Linked DNA regions of Leptothrix cholodnii SP-6. The protein of the gene in region 1 interacts with the protein of each later gene in a pairwise test. Links are inferred from orthologs where the notes say so. Each region holds a gene or a part of one and is shown on either strand. Other genes may lie near its edges. The genes, in order: ybgC and acpP.

Evidence for each region.
Region 2: the proteins of ybgC (region 1) and acpP interact in binary tests that used the Escherichia coli proteins (3 or more experiments, as listed by UniProt). The link is inferred for Leptothrix cholodnii SP-6 from one-to-one orthologs.

What each region holds. Positions count from the first base shown.
Region 1 is NC_010524.1:3,238,715-3,248,114, forward strand. What follows is about bases 2,782-5,694. They hold ybgC (tol-pal system-associated acyl-CoA thioesterase), read left to right. Parts: upstream 2,782-3,975; coding sequence 3,976-4,413; downstream 4,414-5,694. Other genes in these bases: LCHO_RS22290 (serine/threonine-protein kinase), read left to right, coding at 2,782-3,956; tolQ (protein TolQ), read left to right, coding at 4,410-5,120; LCHO_RS14725 (biopolymer transporter ExbD), read left to right, coding at 5,134-5,604; tolA (cell envelope integrity protein TolA), read left to right, coding at 5,620-5,694. Also shown: ribBA (bifunctional 3,4-dihydroxy-2-butanone-4-phosphate synthase/GTP cyclohydrolase II), read left to right, coding at 1-296; ribH (6,7-dimethyl-8-ribityllumazine synthase), read left to right, coding at 353-817; transcription antitermination factor NusB, read left to right, coding at 814-1,329; LCHO_RS14705 (pyridoxal phosphate-dependent aminotransferase), read left to right, coding at 1,432-2,622; more of LCHO_RS22290, read left to right, coding at 2,619-2,781; more of tolA, read left to right, coding at 5,695-6,624; LCHO_RS14735 (cyclic di-GMP phosphodiesterase), read left to right, coding at 6,698-8,098; LCHO_RS14740 (sensor domain-containing protein), read left to right, coding at 8,110-9,400.
Region 2 is NC_010524.1:650,828-660,246, reverse strand. What follows is about bases 1,063-3,994. They hold acpP (acyl carrier protein), read left to right. Parts: upstream 1,063-2,374; coding sequence 2,375-2,614; downstream 2,615-3,994. Other genes in these bases: LCHO_RS03050 (hypothetical protein), read left to right, coding at 3,934-3,994; fabF (beta-ketoacyl-ACP synthase II), read left to right, coding at 2,662-3,906; fabG (3-oxoacyl-ACP reductase FabG), read left to right, coding at 1,479-2,231; fabD (ACP S-malonyltransferase), read left to right, coding at 1,063-1,470. Outside these bases: LCHO_RS03075 (beta-ketoacyl-ACP synthase III), read left to right, coding at 1-455; more of fabD, read left to right, coding at 532-1,062; more of LCHO_RS03050, read left to right, coding at 3,995-4,428; RNA polymerase sigma factor RpoE, read left to right, coding at 4,418-5,026; LCHO_RS21920 (sigma-E factor negative regulatory protein), read left to right, coding at 5,052-5,699; LCHO_RS03035 (MucB/RseB C-terminal domain-containing protein), read left to right, coding at 5,696-6,859; LCHO_RS03030 (DegQ family serine endoprotease), read left to right, coding at 6,986-8,536; lepA (translation elongation factor 4), read left to right, coding at 8,983-9,419. UniProt on the Escherichia coli protein: Carrier of the growing fatty acid chain in fatty acid biosynthesis.

The DNA.
Region 1 (9,400 bases):
CCTCGCGCCATTCGTGGTCGCTGCCGCAGGCGCTGACCACGCTGCAGGCCACCGGCCGCGGCGTGGCCGTGCTGCTCAATGCCGGCCGCGATGCCGAGGCGCTGCTCGGCCAGATCAAGCCCGACGGCTTCGAGCCGCAGCGCGGCTCCACCGACCTGCGCACCTACGGCGTGGGCGCGCAGATCCTGCTCGAGCTCGGCGTGCGCCGCATGAAGCTGATGAGCAACCGCCGCCGCCTGCCCAGCATGACCGGCTACGGCCTCGAAGTGACCGGCTTCATGCCGACCCCCGGCTGAATGCGCGCCCGGTCGTCGTCACCCACCCAGCACTCGAACCTTTCCAGGGAAACGCCATGAAAAACGCAGACCGGGGCGTCGCCGCGGAACTCGACGGATCGGACCTGCGCGTGGCCATCGTGCAGGCGCGCTTCAATGCCGCCATCACCGAACAGCTCGCCAGCAGCTGCATCGCCGAACTCGAGGCGCTGGGCGTGCTCGCCAAGCACATCAAGCACGTCACCGTGCCCGGCGCGCTCGAAGTGGCGCTGGCGCTGCAGGCGCTGGCCGAGCAGAAGGACCACGACGCGCTGATCGCGCTGGGCTGCATCATCCGCGGCGAGACCTACCACTTCGAGCTGGTCGCCAACGAAAGCGGCGCGGCGGTGACGCGGGTCTCGCTCGAACACGGCGTGCCGATCGCCAACGCCATCCTCACGGTCGAGAACGAGGCCCAGGCCTGGGCCCGTGCCGACGAAAAAGGCCGTGACGCCGCGCGTGTCGCGGTCGAGATGGCCAATCTGATGGAAGACCTCTCTTGAACGCTCCCCTGTCCAAGCCGGCGCCCGGCGGCAAGCCGCGCGGCAACGCCACGCCCGCCGGCGCGCCGCGCCCGAAGTCGGCCCGCCGACGTTCGCGTGAGCTGGCGCTGCAAGGCCTCTACGAATGGCAGGTCGGCCAGGCCGACTCGCACGTCGTCGAGGCCCACATGCGCGAGCAGGAAGACCACGCCAAGTGCGACACGGCGCATTTCTCGGCGCTGCTGCACGGCTGCATCGCCCAGGTGGCGGCGCTCGACGCGGTGCTGACGCCGCACCTCGACCGCCGCGTGCAGGAGCTGTCGCCGGTCGAACACGGCGTGCTGCTGATCGGCGCCTACGAGCTGCAGCACTGCCTCGACGTGCCGTACAAGGTGGCGATCAACGAGGCGGTCGAACTGGCCAAGTCGTTCGGCGGCACCGACGGGCACAAGTACGTCAACGGCGTGCTCGACAAGGCCGCCGCCGACCTGCGCCCCGCCGAAGTGGCCGCCCAGCGCAACCGCCGCACCTGATCCGGCCCGCAGCCGGATCGATCCTCCCACCCCACCGTCGCCACTAGCGTGTCCCACGCTGCAGGTTTCACCCTGAACCCGACCCCGGCCCGGACCGGGCCTTTGCGCCTGGCCCGCCGGGTCGACCAGATCGAGCCGTTCTGGGTGATGGAGTGCGCCAAGGCGGCCGACGAGATCGCCCGCAGCCCGGCCTGCGACCCGGCACTCGGCGGCGAGTCGATGATCTACCTGAACATCGGCGAGCCCGACTTCACCGCGCCGCCGCGGGTGCTCGAAGCCGCGCAGCGGTGCCTGGCCGAGGGCCGCACCCAGTACACGAGCGCCACCGGCCTGCCGGCGCTGCGCGAGGCGATCGCGCGCTGGTACGCCAGCCGCTGGGGTCTGGACATCGACCCGGCGCGCATCGTGATCACCGCCGGCGCCTCGGCCGCGCTGCAGCTGCTGTGCACCGCGCTGGTCGAGCCGGGCGACGAGATCCTGATGCCCGACCCGAGCTACCCCTGCAACCGCCATTTCGTGACGGCCGCAGGCGGCGTGCCCCGGCTGCTGCCGGCCGGCCCGGCGCAGCGTTTCCAGCTCGACGCCGCCTCGGTGGCCGAGGCCTGGGGCCCGGCCACGCGCGGCGTGATGCTGGCCTCGCCGTCCAACCCGACCGGCACCTCGATCGACGCCGACGAGCTGCAGCGCATCGTCGAAGTCGTGCGCGCGCGCGGCGGCATCACGATCGTCGACGAGATCTACCTCGCGCTCGGCTACGACAGCGCACACGACCGCAGCGCGCTGGCGCTGGGCGACGACGTGCTGGTGATCAACAGCTTCAGCAAGTACTTCGGCATGACCGGCTGGCGGCTCGGCTGGCTGGTGCTGCCGCCGGCGCTGGTCGGCGCGGTCGAGAAGCTGGCGCAGAACTTCTACATCTGCGCCTCGGCCGTGGCCCAGCACGCCGCGCTGGCGTGTTTCCACCCCGACACGCTGGCCGAGTGCGAGCGCCGCCGCGAGGTCATGCGCCAGCGCCGCGACGCCATCGTGCCGCAGCTCGAAGCGCTCGGCCTGGCCGTGCCGGTGCGCCCGGACGGCGCCTTCTACGTCTGGATGGACACCCGCCGCCATGCGAGCAACAGCTGGGATTTCTGCTTCGACATGATGCGCAGCGCACACGTGGCCCTCACCCCCGGACGCGATTTCGGCCATGCCGAGACCGCCCACTACGCCCGACTGTCGTTCGCCAGCTCGCTGCCGCAGCTGGAAGCGGCGGTGGCTCGCCTGCAGCGCGTCCTGCGCCCACAGTCATGAGCCGCATCACCCCGCACGCCCCCACCCGGCCCGGCCTGCTCGACACCACCGGGCCGCTCGACGCCGAGCTGTCCGGCCCGCTCAGCACCAGCGGCGCGCTCGATTTCCTGTCGCCGCGCCGGCACGAGGACACCCAGCGGCTCGACGGCAAGCCCGGGGCCCCCGCGGGCGCCGGGCCGAGCGGCCCCGACACCACGCCGCAGGTCGACCAGGTCGGCCGCTACAGCCTGGAGCAGCGCCTCGGCCAGGGCGGCCTGGGCACCGTCTGGTCGGCCTACGACACCGTGCTGGCGCGCCAGGTGGCAGTCAAGACGCTGACCATCGCCGCCGCGCCGGGTCAGCGCGAGGAACTCGCCGCCCGGGTGCTCGACGAGGCCCGCGCCGCCGCGCGCCTGAGCCACCCGCACATCGTCACCGTGCACGACGCCGGCGTCAGCCCCGAGGGCGCCTACATCGCGATGGAACTGCTGCGCGGCAAGGACCTTGCCGACCTGCTGCGCAGCGGCTGGCGGCCCAGCCCCGAGCAGGCCGCGCTGATCGTGCGGCGGGTCGCCGACGCGCTCGGCTACGCCCACAGCAAGGGCGTGATCCACCGCGACGTCAAGCCGGCCAACATCTTCATGGTCGGCCGCACCCGGCCGGTGGTGCTCGATTTCGGCATCGCCCGCCTGATCAACCGAGACCAGGGCGGCCCCGCGCTGGGTTCGCCGTATTACGCCGCGCCCGAGCAGTACGACGGCCGCGAATGCGATCAGCGCAGCGACGTCTACTCGCTCGGCGTGGTGCTCTACGAACTATTGACCGGCCAGCGGCCCTACAACGGCAGCTCGCTCGACGAGATCCGCCAGGCCGTGCGCACCGGCCGGGCTCAGCGGCCGACCCAGATCATCGCGGCGGTGCCGCCCGCGCTCGAGACGCTGGTGATGCAGGCGATCGACATCGATCCCGCCGCACGCCCACGTTCGGCCGGCGCGATGGCGCGCGAGCTGCGCACCTGGCTCGCCACCCTGCCCAACGCCCCCAACGCCACCTGGCCGCAGCAGCCCCCGGCCGCCAGCGCCGACCCGGCCCGTGCGCAGCGCCCGAACGCCGAGGCGGTCACGCGCCGGCGCGCCGAGCTGGAGGTGGCCTCGCTGCCGCCGGCTGCCAATCCGGGCGTCGCGCCGGCCGCCGACTTCCCGTCGCTGCCGACGAATCCGGCCGCCGGCGAAGCCGATCCCGCATCTCGGGGCACCGGCACGGCGCCGGGCCGGCCCTCCTTGCTGCCCGCCGTGCTGGTGGCCTGCGTGCTGGGGCTGCTGGTGCTGGTCGGCTGGCTGATGCTGAGCCGTTGAACCGAGCCATCCCATCACCGTGAACGCACCGATCCGGCCCGCAGACCGCGCGGCGACTGCCCCCTTCACCTGGCCCCTGCGCGTCTACTGGGAAGACACCGACGCCGGCGGCGTGGTCTTCTACGCCAACTACCTGAAGTTCTTCGAGCGCGCGCGCACCGAATGGCTGCGCAGCCTGGGCTTCTCGCAGGAGCAGTTGCGCCTCGATACCGGCGTGATGTTCGTCGTCACCGATACTTCGGTGCGCTACCGCCAACCCGCCCGGCTCGACGAAGAACTGCACGTCAGCGTGCGGGTGGTCGAACAAGGCCGCGCCAGCCTGGTGATCGACCAGCAGGTGCAGCGCGCCGACACGCTGCTGGTCGAAGGCCGCATCCGCATCGGCTGCGTCGACAGCCGCACTTTCGTGCCGCGACGCATCCCCCCTTTCATCCTTGAACGAATGACTGCTGCATGAACCAGGACCTGAATATCCTGCACCTCATCACCCAGGCCAGCTTTGTGGTCCAGCTGGTGATGGCGACACTGATGCTGGTTTCGCTGGCGAGCTGGGCCGTGATCTTCGGCAAGCTGATCGGCCTGCGCCGGGTGCGCGGCGCCAACGACGGCTTCGAGCGCGAGTTCTGGTCGGGCCGCAACGTCCAGGAGCTCTACGCCCACAGCGAGCGCAACGCCGAGATCGGCGCGCCGCTCGAACGCATCTTCGCGTCGGGCATGCGCGAGTTCCTGAAGCTGCGCGAGCGCCGCGTCGGCGATGCCGGCTCGCTGCTCGACGGCGCGCGCCGCGCCATGCGCGCGAGCCTGCAGCGCGAGATGGACGCGGTCGAGCACAACCTGTCGTTCCTGGCCACGGTCGGCTCGGTGTCGCCGTACGTGGGCCTGTTCGGCACGGTGTGGGGGATCATGCATGCCTTCACCGGCCTGGCCAACGTGCAGCAGGTGTCGCTGGCCACCGTCGCGCCCGGCATCGCCGAGGCCCTGGTGGCGACCGCGATCGGCCTGTTCGCGGCCATCCCGGCGGTGATCGCCTACAACCGCTTCTCGCGCGACATCGACCGCATCGCGATCCAGCTCGAGACCTTCGTCGAGGAGTTCTCCAACATCCTGGCGCGCAACATCGGCCAGGGCGCGGGCGCGGGTGCCTCGGCGCCCAACACGCGCTGAGCCGGAGACACCCATGGCAGCCCTCGCCAGCCGCGGCTCACGCCGGCGCACCATCAACGAGATCAACATGGTGCCGTTCATCGACGTCATGCTGGTGCTGCTGATCATCTTCATGGTCAGCGCCCCGCTGATGACACCCGGCGTGATCGACCTGCCCAGCATCGGCCAGGCCCAGCGCCAGCCCGACAAGGTGATCGAGGTCATCATCGACAGCGCCGAGATGCTGCGCCTGAAGGTCAGCGGCCCGCCCGGCAGCGCCGGCGCCGGCACCCCGGCCGACAAGGCAGGCAGCGAAGGCGAGCGCATCGCGCTGCGCCAGCTGAGCCCGCGCGTCAAGGCGCTGCAGGGCGGCTCGAACCAGGTGCCGGTGATCATCTCGGCCGACAAGGGCGTCAAGTACGAGGCCGTCGTGCGCATCATGGACACGCTGCAGAAAGCCGGCGTGGCCCGCGTCGGACTGGCCGTGCGCACCACCGGCACCTGAACGATGGCGACGAGGATGGCAAGCCCCGAGCTGGCGCTGGACGCGATGCGCCGCCCGCCGTCGCCCGACGGCATGGGCGCGGGCACGACGCTGGCCGTGCTGGTGCACGTCGGCCTGGTCGCCGCGCTGGCCTACGGCGTGGCTTGGCGGCGCCACGAGGTCAACACCGTCTCGGCCGAACTCTGGGCCGCCGTGCCGCAGATCGCCGCGCCGATGGCCGCCGAGCCCCCGCCGCCGGCCGTGCCCACGCCGGCACCGAAGCCGGCCCCTACCCCGCCGCCGCCTCCTGCGCCAGCCCCGCAGCCGCCACCCAAGGCCGAACCGAAACCCAGCCGCGACGCCGACATCGCGCTCGAGAAGGCACGCAAGAAGGCCGAGGCCGAGCGCGAAGAAGCCGAGCGCCTGGCCGAGAAGAAAAAGGCCGACGAGAAGAAGGCCCGGGACAAGCGCCTGGCCGACGAGAAGGCCGAAAAGCTCGCCAAGGCCGAGAAGGAAAAGGCCGAGAAGGCTGAAAAGGCGGAGAAAGCCGAAAAGGCCGAAGCCAAGCGCCTGGCTGACAAGAAGGAGGCCGAGGCAAAGGATCGCGCCGAAGCCGCCAAGGACGCCCGCGCCGCCAAGGCGCAGGCCGACGCCCTGGCCAAGCAGCGCGCCGACAACCTGCGGCGCCTGAACCAGCAGCTGGGCAACAACCCGGCCGTCGGCAACGCGACCACGCCCAGCGCCGGCACCGCGGCGCAGTCGGCCGCGCCGTCGGCCGGCTACGAGGGCCGCATCCGCGCGCGCATCCTGCCCAACATCGTCTTCACCGGCCGCATCAGCGGGCCGACGGTGGCCGAGGTCGAGGTGCGGGTGGCGCCCGACGGCACCATCCTCGGCAGCCGCCTGCTCAAGTCGAGCGGTCTGGCCGAATGGGACCAGGCGGTGCTGCGCGCCATCGAGCGCACCGAGATCCTGCCGCGCGACATCGACGGCCGGGTGCCGCCGCTGATGGTGCTGAGCTTCGACCCGAACCGGCGCTGATTCAAGTTCGCTCGGCGCGTCACCGATAAAGCTCTCAGAACCGGCCTGGCCGGTGCCTGACTGGGCCTGATCGATGACCGCCACCGCCAACCGCCTGCTCCTGAAAATCGACGCCCTGCGACTGGGCATGTTCGTCCAGCTCGACCTCGGCTGGATGAATCACCCGTTCCCGCGCAGCCGCTTCAAGCTCGACGATCCGGCGCAGATCGCCACCCTGCGTCAGCTCGGCGTGCTGGAAGTGCTGGTGCGACCGGACCTGAGCGATCCGGTGGCGTTTGCCGACAGCGCCCACGACGCCGGCCACGTCGCGGCTGCCGAGCCGGCGCCGTCTGGCGACACGGCCGCTGCCATCCCGACCCCCGCAGCAGCCACGGCTGCCGCCGACAGCAGCCCGCTGCGCCGGCGCATGCTCGAGCCGTGCTCGCAGCGCGAGCCGCTGCGTGCCGGCGACCCGACGCTGGCGATGCGGCGCGCGCAGCTCGGCCGCGAACGCGACAGCCTGGCACGCAGCGAACGCCTGCACGCGCAGGCCAGCCGCGCCTGGCTCGGCATCACCCGCGACGCGGTCAACAACCCGACCGGCGCGCACCACGCTGCGCTGCTGCTGGCCGACGGGCTGGTCGACGAACTGCTGGGCGACGACGACACCACCATCCGCGTGCTCAGCGAAGCCGCCGGCACCGCCGCTTCGCAGCATGCGCTCAACGTGACGGTGCTGTCGCTGCTGCTCGGCCGCAGCCTGGGCCTGGACGAAGCGACGATGCAGACCCTGGCCCTGGGCGCGCTGCTGCACGACATCGGCAAGCTGCTGCTGCCCGACCACCTGCGCAACGCCGACGCCAGCAACGGCGCGCTGCTGCTGCGTGAACGCCGCGAACACGTCGCCCAGGGCGCGCGCCTCGGCCTGGCGATGGGCCTGCAGGCCGCGGCGCTGCAGGTGATCAGCCAGCACCACGAGCAGCACGACGGCAGCGGCCTGCCGCTGGGCCTGGCGGGCAACGCGATCGCGATGCCCGCGCGCGTGGTCGCGCTGGTCGACACCTACGACCGGCTGTGCAACCCGATGGCCGGCCAGCCGCTGCGCACCCCGCACGAGGCGCAGGCGCTGCTGTTCGCGCACATGCGCAAGCAGCTCGATCCGGCCGTGCTGGCCGCGTTCATCAAGCTGCTGGGCGTCTACCCGCCCGGCTCGGTGGTGCAGCTCAACGACGAGCGGCTGGCGCTGGTGGTGGCGGTGCATCCGCAGCGCCCGCTCAAGCCGAGCGTGGTGGTGCACGACCCGCGCGTGCCGCGCGACGAGGCGCTGATCGTGCACCTGCAGCAAGAGCCCGGCCTGGGCATCCGCCGCAGCCTGCACCCGCAGCACCTGCCGCGGGCGGTGGTGGACTACCTGTCGCCCCGCGAGCGCGTCAGCTACTACTTCGCCCACGGCCTCGAACCGGCGGTGACAGCCACACACGGCCAGGCGGCGTGAAGCCCGACACCATGTCTCATCGCCTGCCCCCTCCCCTGCGCGACATCGAGTCGCCCGCCGGCGGCCCGGCCGCCCAGCCGACGGTCGAACCGGCCCTGCAGCAGCTGCTCGCCGGCCTGATCGAGGCCGCGTGTGTCGTCGACGCCCGTGCGCTGCACCTGCTCGCCGCCAACGCCGCCGCCTGCGACCTGTGGGGCTGCAGCCTGCCCGAGCTGCTCGGCCGGCCGGTGGTCGAACTGGCCGTCACGCCGGAAGACCAGCTGTTCTGGCTCGACCTCGAGGCCGACCCCGGCCAGCACGACGTGCACCTGCATTCCGACAGCCTGATCGAGCGCGGCGACGGCAGCCTGCGCGTGGTCGAGCGCCGCGTCAGCCTGATCCGCCTGGCCTGCGGCAGCCCCGCCTGGCTGCTCGTGCTGGTCGACCAGCAGAACGCCCAGCAGCTCGCCGACGAGGTCAGCCGGCTCGCCAGCGAACTCGGCGCCACGCTCGAATCGAGCCACGAGGCCATCCTCGTCACCGACCTGAACGGCCAGGTGCGCAGCCACAACGCGGCGTTCGCGACGCTCTGGCGACTCGGCGACGATGATGACAGCGGCGCCGACGACGGCACGGCCCGCACCGCCGGCGCCCGCCTGACCGCGCAGATCAGCCGCGCCATGGCCGACCCGCTCGGCTACGAGACCCTGCTCGACCAGCGCCAGGCCAGCCTGAGCGCCCCCCTCGGCGCCACCGAACCGGTCGGTGCCCGCTGCGCCACCGACCGGCTGCTGCTGGCCGACGGCCGCACCTTCGAGCGCCGGCTGGTGCCGCAGTACGGCCGCGGCCAGGCGGTCGGCTGGGTGCAGGTCTGGCGCGACCTGAGCCTCGAACTGGCCCAGCAGGCGCGCCTGCAGGTGGCCGCGCAGGTGTTCGAGGCCAGCCTCGACGCCCTGATCGTCACCGATGCGCAGCACCGCATCGTCGCCACCAACCCGGTCACGCAGGCCTTGACGGGGCTCGATGCCGGCGCGCTGCAAGGCCGCACACTGGCCTCGCTGCTGGCCGACACGATGCAGGCGCAGGTGATCTCCAACGCGCTGGCCGAGCTGCCGCGGCTCGGCCACTGGCAGGGCGAACTGACGCTCGGCAGCCCGCTGGGCGCGCTGCCGGTGCAGGCCCACCTGATCGACATGGCCGGCCTCGAACGTGGCGGCGCAGGCGGCTGCATCGTGGTGCTGCGCGACCTGCGCGAGCGCCTCGCCCAGGAGCGCCGGCTGCGTGAGCTGGCGCTCACCGACGCGCTCACCGGCCTGCCCAACA
Region 2 (9,419 bases), 2.6 Mb from region 1 along the record:
CCAGCGACACCCCCGGCATCCTGGCCACCGACATGCACGCCGATGGCCGGCATGTCGAGATCCTGTGCGTGCCCGGCACCGTCTCGGGCGGGCAGATCCTCGGCGATCCGCTGCTCAAGATGGACGGCCAGGCGGTCTTCAAGCTGGCCGTGGGCGTGCTCGAAAGTGCCGCGCGGGCCGTGCTGGCCAAGGCCGGCAAGGACAGCAGCGACATCGACTGGCTGATCCCGCACCAGGCCAACATCCGCATCATGCACGGCACGGCGCGCAAGCTGAAGCTGCCGCTGGACAAGCTGATCGTCACGGTCGACGAGCACGGCAACACGTCGGCCGCATCCATCCCGCTGGCGCTCGACCAGGCGGTGCGCAGCGGTCGCGTCCAGCGCGGCCAGACCCTGATGCTCGAAGGCGTCGGCGGCGGCTTCACCTGGGGCGCCGTACTCGTCGAGTTCTGATCGGGCGCGCGGTGCGCGCGCTCGATCCGTCCACGCACGGGCCGTTCCATCCACACACACCCATCGGAGTCTGCACATGACCGCGTTCGCCTTCGTCTTTCCCGGTCAGGGATCCCAGTCGGTGGGCATGCTGTCCGCCTGGGGCGACCACCCCGCCGTGCGCAGCACCCTCGATGAAGCCAGCGCCGCGCTGGGCGAGAACGTCGCCGAGCTGATCGCCAACGGCCCCAAGGAAGCGCTCGACCTGACGACCAACACCCAGCCGGTCATGCTGACCGCGGGCATCGCCTGCTACCGCGCCTGGATCGCCGAAGGCGGTGCCGCACCCGCCGCGCTGGCGGGTCACTCGCTGGGCGAATACACCGCGCTGGTGGCCGCCGGCGCCCTGAGCCTGGCCGATGCGCTGCCGCTGGTGCGCCTGCGTGCCCAGGCGATGCAGGACGCCGTGCCGGTCGGCCAGGGCGGCATGGCCGCGATCCTGGGGCTCGACGCCGAGGCCGTGCGCGCCGGTTGCGCCCAGGCCGCCACCCAAAGCGGCGAAGTGGTCGAGGCCGTCAACTTCAACGACCCCAAGCAGATCGTCATCGCCGGCAGCAAGGCCGGGGTCGAAAAGGGCTGCGAAGTCCTGAAGGCGCTGGGCGCCAAGCGCGCGCTGCCGCTGCCGGTGTCGGCACCCTTTCACTCCAGCCTGATGAAGCCGGCGGCCGAGCGACTGCGCGAGCGGCTGCTGAGCGTGCGCATCGCGACGCCGCAGATTCCGGTGTTCAACAACGTCGACGTGGCGGTGCAGACCGAAGCCGACGCGATCCGCGACGCCCTCTACCGCCAGGCCTTCAGCCCCGTGCGCTGGGTCGAACTGGTGCAGATGCTGAGGGCGCAGGGCATCACTCATGTGGTGGAATGCGGCCCTGGCAAGGCACTGGCCGGCATGGTCAAGCGCATCGATGCCGAGCTGGTGGCCATCAACCTGTTCGACCCTGCCAGCCTCGCCGACGTAAAAGGACAACTCGCTTGAGCTCGACGATGAACCCCGCCGCTGATACGACCCCCGCCCAGATCGCCCTCGTGACCGGCGCCAGCCGCGGCATCGGCCGCGCGATTGCGCTGACGCTGGCCCAGCGTGGCTACAAGGTGATCGGCACGGCCACCAGCGAGTCCGGCGCCGCGGCGATCGCCGACGCACTGGCCGCCTACGGCGGCCGTGGCCTGGCACTCGACGTGACCGACAGCGCTGCGCTCGACGCGGCGATCGACGGCATCGTCAAGCAGGACGGCGGTCTGCACGTGCTGGTCAACAACGCCGGCATCACCCGCGACACGCTGGCGATGCGACTGAAGGACGACGACTGGGACGCGGTCATCGACACCAACCTGAAGGCCGTCTTCCGCGCCTGCCGCGCGGCGATCCGGCCGATGATGAAACAGCGCTCGGGCCGCATCATCAACATCACCTCGGTGGTGGGCGCGTCGGGCAACCCGGGCCAGGCCAACTATTGCGCCTCGAAGGCCGGCGTGGCCGGAATGACCCGCTCGCTGGCTCGCGAACTGGGTAGCCGCAACATCACGGTCAACTGCGTCGCACCGGGCTTCATCGCCACCGACATGACCGAATCGCTGGCCGAGGCACAGAAGGCCGCCTTGATGGCGCAGATTCCGCTGGGCCGTCTGGGCTCGCCGGCGGACATCGCCGAGGCCGTCGCCTTCCTCGCCTCGCCGGCCGCGGCCTACATCACCGGCACCGAATTGCACGTCAACGGCGGCATGTACATGAATTGAAGCGCTCAGGCGCCGTCACCGACCGACCTTGGGGGCCGACTCCCGACCTGCGCGGCCCTCGGGTGACTCCGGAAGAATGGATCTTCGGAGCCCTTAGAATCGCAGGCTGTTTTTTGCACTACCCTCCCGGAGGAGAACCCCTCATGAGCGACATCGAAGCACGCGTCAAGAAGATCATCGCCGAACAACTCGGCGTGGCCGAAGCAGAGGTCACGAGCGAGAAGGCCTTCGTGGCCGACCTGGGCGCTGACTCGCTCGACACCGTCGAACTGGTGATGGCGCTGGAAGACGAATTCGGCATCGAGATCCCCGATGAAGAAGCCGAGAAGATCACCACGGTCCAGCTCGCCATCGATTACGCCAAGAACAACGTCAAGGCCTGATCGGCCTGCGTGACTTGCCCCGCGCCCCCCTTCAGCACGCAAAACGCATGACTCGTCGCCGTATCGTCGTGACCGGACTTGGCATTGTTTCCCCGATCGGGAACACGGTTGCCGAGTCCTGGGACAACCTGATCGCTGGCCGTTCCGGCATCGACCACGTCACCCGCTTTGACGCGGCCAATCTGGCCGTGCGCTTCGCTGGCGAAGTCAAAGGCTTCAATATCGAGGATTACATCCCCGCCAAGGAAGCCCGCCACATGGACGCCTTCATCCACTTCGGCATTGCGGCATCGCTGCAGGCCGTGCGGGATTCGGGGCTGCCCACCGGCGACGCGCTGACCGAGGAGCTGGCCGAGCGCATCGGCGTGATGGTGGGCTCGGGCATCGGCGGCCTGCCGATGATCGAGAACACCCACGACGAGTACCGCGAGCGTGGGCCGCGGCGCATTTCCCCGTTTTTCGTACCCGCCTCGATCATCAACATGATCTCCGGACATGTGTCGATCAAGTGCGGCTACAAGGGTCCCAACCTGGCGATGGTGACGGCCTGCACCACCGGCCTGCACAGCATCGGCATGGCGGCACGGATGATCGCGCACGGCGATGCCGACGTGATGATCGCCGGCGGCGCGGAGTCGACCATCTCGCCGCTGGGCATCGGCGGTTTCGCCTCGGCGAAGGCGCTTTCGACCCGCAATGACGACCCCAAGGCCGCATCGCGCCCCTGGGATCGCGATCGCGACGGCTTCGTGCTCGGCGAAGGTGCCGGCGTGATGGTGGTCGAAGAATACGAACACGCCAAGAAGCGTGGCGCCAAGATCTACGCCGAACTGACCGGTTTCGGCATGACGGGCGATGCGTATCACATGACGGCACCCAACGTCGACGGCCCGCGCCGCTCGATGCAGCTCGCGCTGAAGGATGCCGGCGTCAACGCCTCGGACGTCCAGTTCATCAACGCCCACGGCACCTCGACGCCGCTGGGTGACGCCAACGAGACCAACGCGATCAAGCTCGCGTTCGGTGACCACGCCAAGAAGCTGGTGGTGAACTCGACCAAGTCGATGACCGGCCATCTGCTGGGCGGCGCCGGCGGCATCGAGTCGATCTTCACGGTGCTGGGCCTGTACCACCAGATCTCGCCGCCGACGATCAACCTGGACAACCAGGATCCGGCCTGCGACCTCGACTACTGCGCCAACACGGCGCGTGAGATGAACATCGAGGTGGCGGTCAAGAACAACTTCGGCTTCGGCGGCACCAACGGCACGCTGGTGTTCCGCCGCGTCTGAACCCCAGCCTGACACCGGAGATCCACCATGCACACGGCACCAGCGGTGTCGGTGCAAGTCGATGCCGAGCCGCGCTGGCGGCTTGCACTGGCGGTGCTCAGCCTGCTCGCGCCGCTGACCGTGGCGACATGGTGGGCCTACAGGACCCTGAACAGCGACACCTGGTGGATCCCCGGATCCGTCGGCGCGGCGTTGTGCCTCTTCGCCCTGACAGCGTGGGCCGCACGACAGGGCTGGCAACTGCGCACGCCCGACTGCCTGTCCATCCAATGGAGCGGCGCCGAGTGGACGCTCGTCGATCGCGGCGGCCGGGCCTCGACCGGCGATCTGGCCGTGGTGATCGATCTGGGCCACTGGATGCTGTTGCGCTTCGATCACCCGCCGAGCACCCGCCCGGCGTTGCGCCGCAGGGTCTGGATTCCCGTCGCCGAGCCGCTCGTGCGGCAGCACTGGCACGCGCTGCGCTGCGCGGTGCATGGCGCCAGGCCTGCCGACCGTGACGGGCGCGACCATGAGCGCTGACGCCGACGCCCTGCTGGTCGAGCGCGCCAAGCTGGGCGAGATGCAGGCCTTCGAGATGCTGGTGGTCAAGTACCAGCGGCGCATCGAACGCCTGATCGGCCGCTTCGTGCGCGACACCGACCTGGTCGCCGACGTGGCGCAGGAAACCTTCATCCGCGCCTACCGCGCGCTGCCACAGTTCCGCGGCGAGAGCGCGTTCTACACCTGGCTCTACCGGATCGCGGTCAACACCGCGAAGAAGACCCTGGCCGACCTGAAGCGCGATCCGGTCATGACCGAATCCGCGCTTGCCGCGGCTCGTCAGGACGACGACGAAACTTCCCGGCCCGAACACGAACTAAGCCACAACGAGACGCCCGAAGCGGTCCTGGCCAGCCGCGAGATCGCAGCGACCGTCAACGCGGCGATCCAGGCCTTGCCGGAGGATCTGCGCCAAGCGGTCCTGTTGCGAGAAGTCGAAGGCCTGTCCTACGAAGAGATTGCCAGCGCGATGAACTGCCCGATCGGCACCGTGCGCTCGCGCATCTTCCGCGCCCGCGAGGCCATCGCCACGCGGTTGCGGCCTTTGCTGGACACCCGCGAGGGGCAGCGCTGGTGAAGCGAAACACGGCATGGAGTCAATCATGAGCGAGTCGGATCGAGCCGAGGACAGCACCGCACAGCGGATCTCGGCCCTGGTGGACGGCGAACTGGCCGCCGCGGAGGTGGCCGACACCTGCCGCGCCTGGCGCACGGATGCGCGGCTGCGCGCCGACTGGCACGCCTACAGCCTGATCGGCGACGTGCTGCGCTCCACCGATCTGGCCCATCCGCCGGCGCGCGACCAGGCATTCCTGGGTGCGCTGCGCGAGCGGCTGGCGCTCGAACCGGTCGTGCTGGCGCCCGCCCGCCCCGAGCCGCCGCAGCAGGCCCCTGCCGCAGCGGTCGTCAATGGCAGGCCGGCATCCGTCACGCCCTTGCGTGCGCGGCGACCGCGCTGGGTGACACCCGTGGGCATTGCGGCCGGTGTCGCGATGGTCGCCGGTCTGGCCTGGACGATGCGCCCGCCCGCCACCGAGCCCCTGCAGCAGATGGCACGGATGGCGCTGCCGCCACCGTCACAGCCCGTCGAACCGGCCGCGCGGGCCGAGGCCGTGGCGGTGCTGGCGCCCGACACCCGCGAGCAGCTCGAGCCCTACCTGAACGCGCACCGCATGGTGCCGGCCAAGGCCGCGTTCGGCCCGGCGCCGGGTTTCATGCGCAGCGTGGCCCACGAGCCGGGATCTCGATGAAGCGCACGATCGGGTCGATCGAACGGCCACCGTCACGCCAGCGCCCGCTGCGGCCCCTGGCGATCGCCGGCTTGTGCTGGGCCGCGCTGGGCGCGCAGTCGGCCGTCCTGGCAGCGCAGCCGGCAACGGGGACGGTGGCATCGGCACAGCCCGCGGCCTCGGCGCCGTCGAGCCACCCGGATCCGGCGACCGTGATCCGGCGCATCCAGGATGCGGCCAACCGCCACAGCTTCAGCGGCACCTTCGTCGTCAGCGCCGGCGGGGCCATGACGAGCCTGCGCATCACCCACGTCAGCGACGGCCACAACCAGATCGAGCGTGTCGAGACGCTCGACGGTCAGATGCGCCAGGTCTATCGCCACAACGATCTGGTGCATGTGCTGTGGCCTCGCAGTCACGCCGCCATCATCGAGCACCGCGACCTCGGCCTGGGTTACCCGGCCGTGTTGCAGACGGGTTCGGCCGCCCGGCTCGACATGTACGAGCTCAAGAGCGCCGGCATCGACCGGGTCGCCGGACTGGAGGCCGAGGTGCTGCAGCTGCGCCCGCGTGACGCGCACCGCTACGGCCAGCGCCTGTGGCTCGAACGCCAGACCGGCCTGCTGCTGCGCACCGACATCCTCGGCCCGCAGGGCGAGCTGATCGAAAGCGCCGGCTTTTCCGAGCTGAAGTGGTCGGCCCGGTCGCAATCGCAGACGCAGGCGCAATCGCAGACCCTGCTCGCCGAGATGCACCGCCTCAAGGGCTACCGCATCGAGCGGCCCAAGCTGACGCACACCGAACTCGAACGCGAAGGCTGGATGCTGCGCACGCCGGTGGCCGGTTTCAGGGTGCTGCACACCTACGCGCATCCCCCCGGCCTGCCGTCGCACGGCGCGCACGCGCCCGACGCGGTGCGCACCGCATCGGGCGACGCAGCAGCACCCAACCCGCAAGGTGGCGTGCTGCAGGCGGTGTTCAGCGACGGCCTGACGACGGTCTCGCTGTTCATCGAGCGCTACGACGCCGGCCGGCATCAGCGCGAGGCGCCGGCGGCCAGCCAGGGCGCGACCCAGGCGATCGGCCAGCGCCATGGCGACTGGTGGATCACGGCGGTCGGCGACGTGCCGCGCGCCACGCTGCGCCAGTTTGCGGCGCAGATCGAGCGTCGCAAGCCTTGACGAGGCCGCTGCGCACGGCGGCGCAGCCGGGGCGATCGCAGCCGTCGCGGCGGGGGCTTGAAATCGGCCCCGCGGCGCCAACAAAGACCGTGCCCTGTTACGCTGATCTCAAACAGAGAGGTTTGCATGTCTGAACATTCGTCGCGCACGAGCGTGCACAAGCGATCCGATTCCACCCCTCGCAGCGTTGCCGCCCTGCGCTGGCTCGCCCCCCTGCTGACGGCGGCGTGCCTGCTGCCGACACCGGCCCTGGCCCAGTCGGGCGGCGCGCAGGCTGCAGCTGCCCAGGCCGGCGCGGCGGCACCGCTGGTGCGCGGACTGCCCGACTTCACCGAACTGGTCGAGCAGGTCGGCCCGGCGGTGGTCAACATCCGCACCACCGCCAAGGCCCGCACGGCGCGCTCGGACAACCCGGCCGACGAGGAGATGCAGGAGTTCTTCCGCCGCTTCTTCGGCGTGCCGATCCCGCGCCAGGGCCCACGTCAGGGGCCGCCCGGCCAGGGCCAGAGCGAAGAAGAAGCGGTGCCGCGCGGCGTCGGCTCGGGCTTCATCGTCAGCAGCGACGGCTTCGTGATGACCAACGCGCATGTGGTCGAGGGCGCCGACGAAGTCACGGTGCGCCTGACCGACAAGCGCGAGTTCAAGGCCCGCGTGGTGGGCGCCGACAAGCGCACCGACATCGCGGTGCTCAAGCTCGACGCCACCGGCCTGCCGGCGGTGCGCCTGGGCGACGTCAGCCGTCTCAAGGTCGGCGAATGGGTGATCGCGATCGGCTCGCCCTTCGATCTCGACAACACGGTGACGGCCGGCATCGTCAGCGCCAAGGCGCGTGACACCGGCGACCTGGTGCCGTTCATCCAGACCGACGTGGCGATCAACCCCGGCAACTCCGGCGGGCCGCTGATCAACCTGCGCGGCGAGGTGGTGGGCGTGAACTCGCAGATCTACAGCCGCTCGGGCGGCTACATGGGCATCTCGTTCGCGATCCCGATCGACGAGGCCAGCCGCGTGGCCGACCAGCTGCGCACCAGCGGCCGGGTGGTGCGCGGGCGCATCGGCGTGCAGATCGGCGAGGTCACCAAGGACGTGGCCGAGTCGCTCGGCCTGGGCAAGGCGGCCGGCGCGCTGGTGCGCTCGGTCGAGGACGGCAGCCCGGCCGGCAAGGCGGGCCTGGAAGCCGGTGACATCGTGACGCGCTTCGACGGCAAGCCGGTCGAGAAGTGGAACGACCTGCCGCGCCTGGTCGGCAAGACCGCACCGGGCACCAAGACCACGATCCAGGTGTTCCGCCGCGGCAGCATGCGCGATCTCAGCGTCACCGTCGCCGAGCTCGAAGCCGAAGCCGCCGCCAGGCCGGCCAGCACCGAGCCCGCACCGGCCAAGCCGGCCGCACCCGCCACGGTCAGCCTGCTGGGCCTGACGGTGAGCGACCTGAGTGCCAAGCAGCGCGAGGAGCTCAAGGTCAAGGGCGGCGTGCGGGTCGACGCGGTGGACGGCGCGGGCGGGCGGGCCGGCCTGCGCGAGGGCGACATCATCCTGGCGGTGGCCAACACCGAGATCACCAACCTGCGCCAGTTCGAGGCGGTGGTCGGCAAGCTCGACAAGAGCAAGCCGGTCAACCTGCTGTTCCGCCGCGGCGAGTGGGCCCAGTACGCGGTGATCCGGCCCGGCAAATGAGCGATCCGGCGTGCTGCGCCATCGGCTCGAATCCCTCGACGCCCGAACGGGGATTTCACATCGAAGAAAACCGCAGCACGCCAGTCGGATTTCCGACGCCTTCTTGAACGCATCCAGGCACGCCCTGAACTGACGAAACACCCGCCTGCCGGACGCCCCACGCCCGGCGGACGAGGGCCCACCGCGGCCGGAAACCCTCACCACCTTGGCCCTGATCGCAGCCGGCACCAACCGCCCGGACTGCTTGCGCCGGGAGGTTTTGGCTACAATAAAGTCCCAACAAAGCAGTTGCCATACCTTTTTGTTGGAAGGCGCGTCATCTCTTGGGCGTGCCTTTTTTTTGTTTCTGCCCCGGCGCCGCGCGCCTTCACATCGCTGCACGATCTGAGCCGACAAGGTGTTGCCGACACCGTTGTGGCTAGAGCCGCCGAGCGTCTCGACGACCCATGGACCACATCCGCAATTTTTCGATCATCGCCCACATCGACCACGGCAAGAGCACGCTGGCCGACCGGATCATCCAGCGGTGCGGCGGCCTCAGCGATCGCGAGATGGAGGCCCAGGTGCTCGACTCGATGGACATCGAACGCGAGCGCGGCATCACGATCAAGGCCCAGACCGCTGCGCTGCAGTACAAGGCACGCGACGGTCAGGTCTACAACCTGAACCTGATCGACACCCCCGGGCACGTCGACTTCAGCTATGAAGTCAGCCGTTCGCTGTCGGCCTGCGAAGGCGCGCTGCTGGTGGTGGACGCCAGCCAGGGCGTCGAGGCGCAGACGGTGGCCAACTGCTACACCGCGCTCGACCTCGGCGTCACGGTGGTGCCGGTGCTCAACAAGATGGATCTGCCCAACGCGGATCCCGACAACGCCAAGGCCGA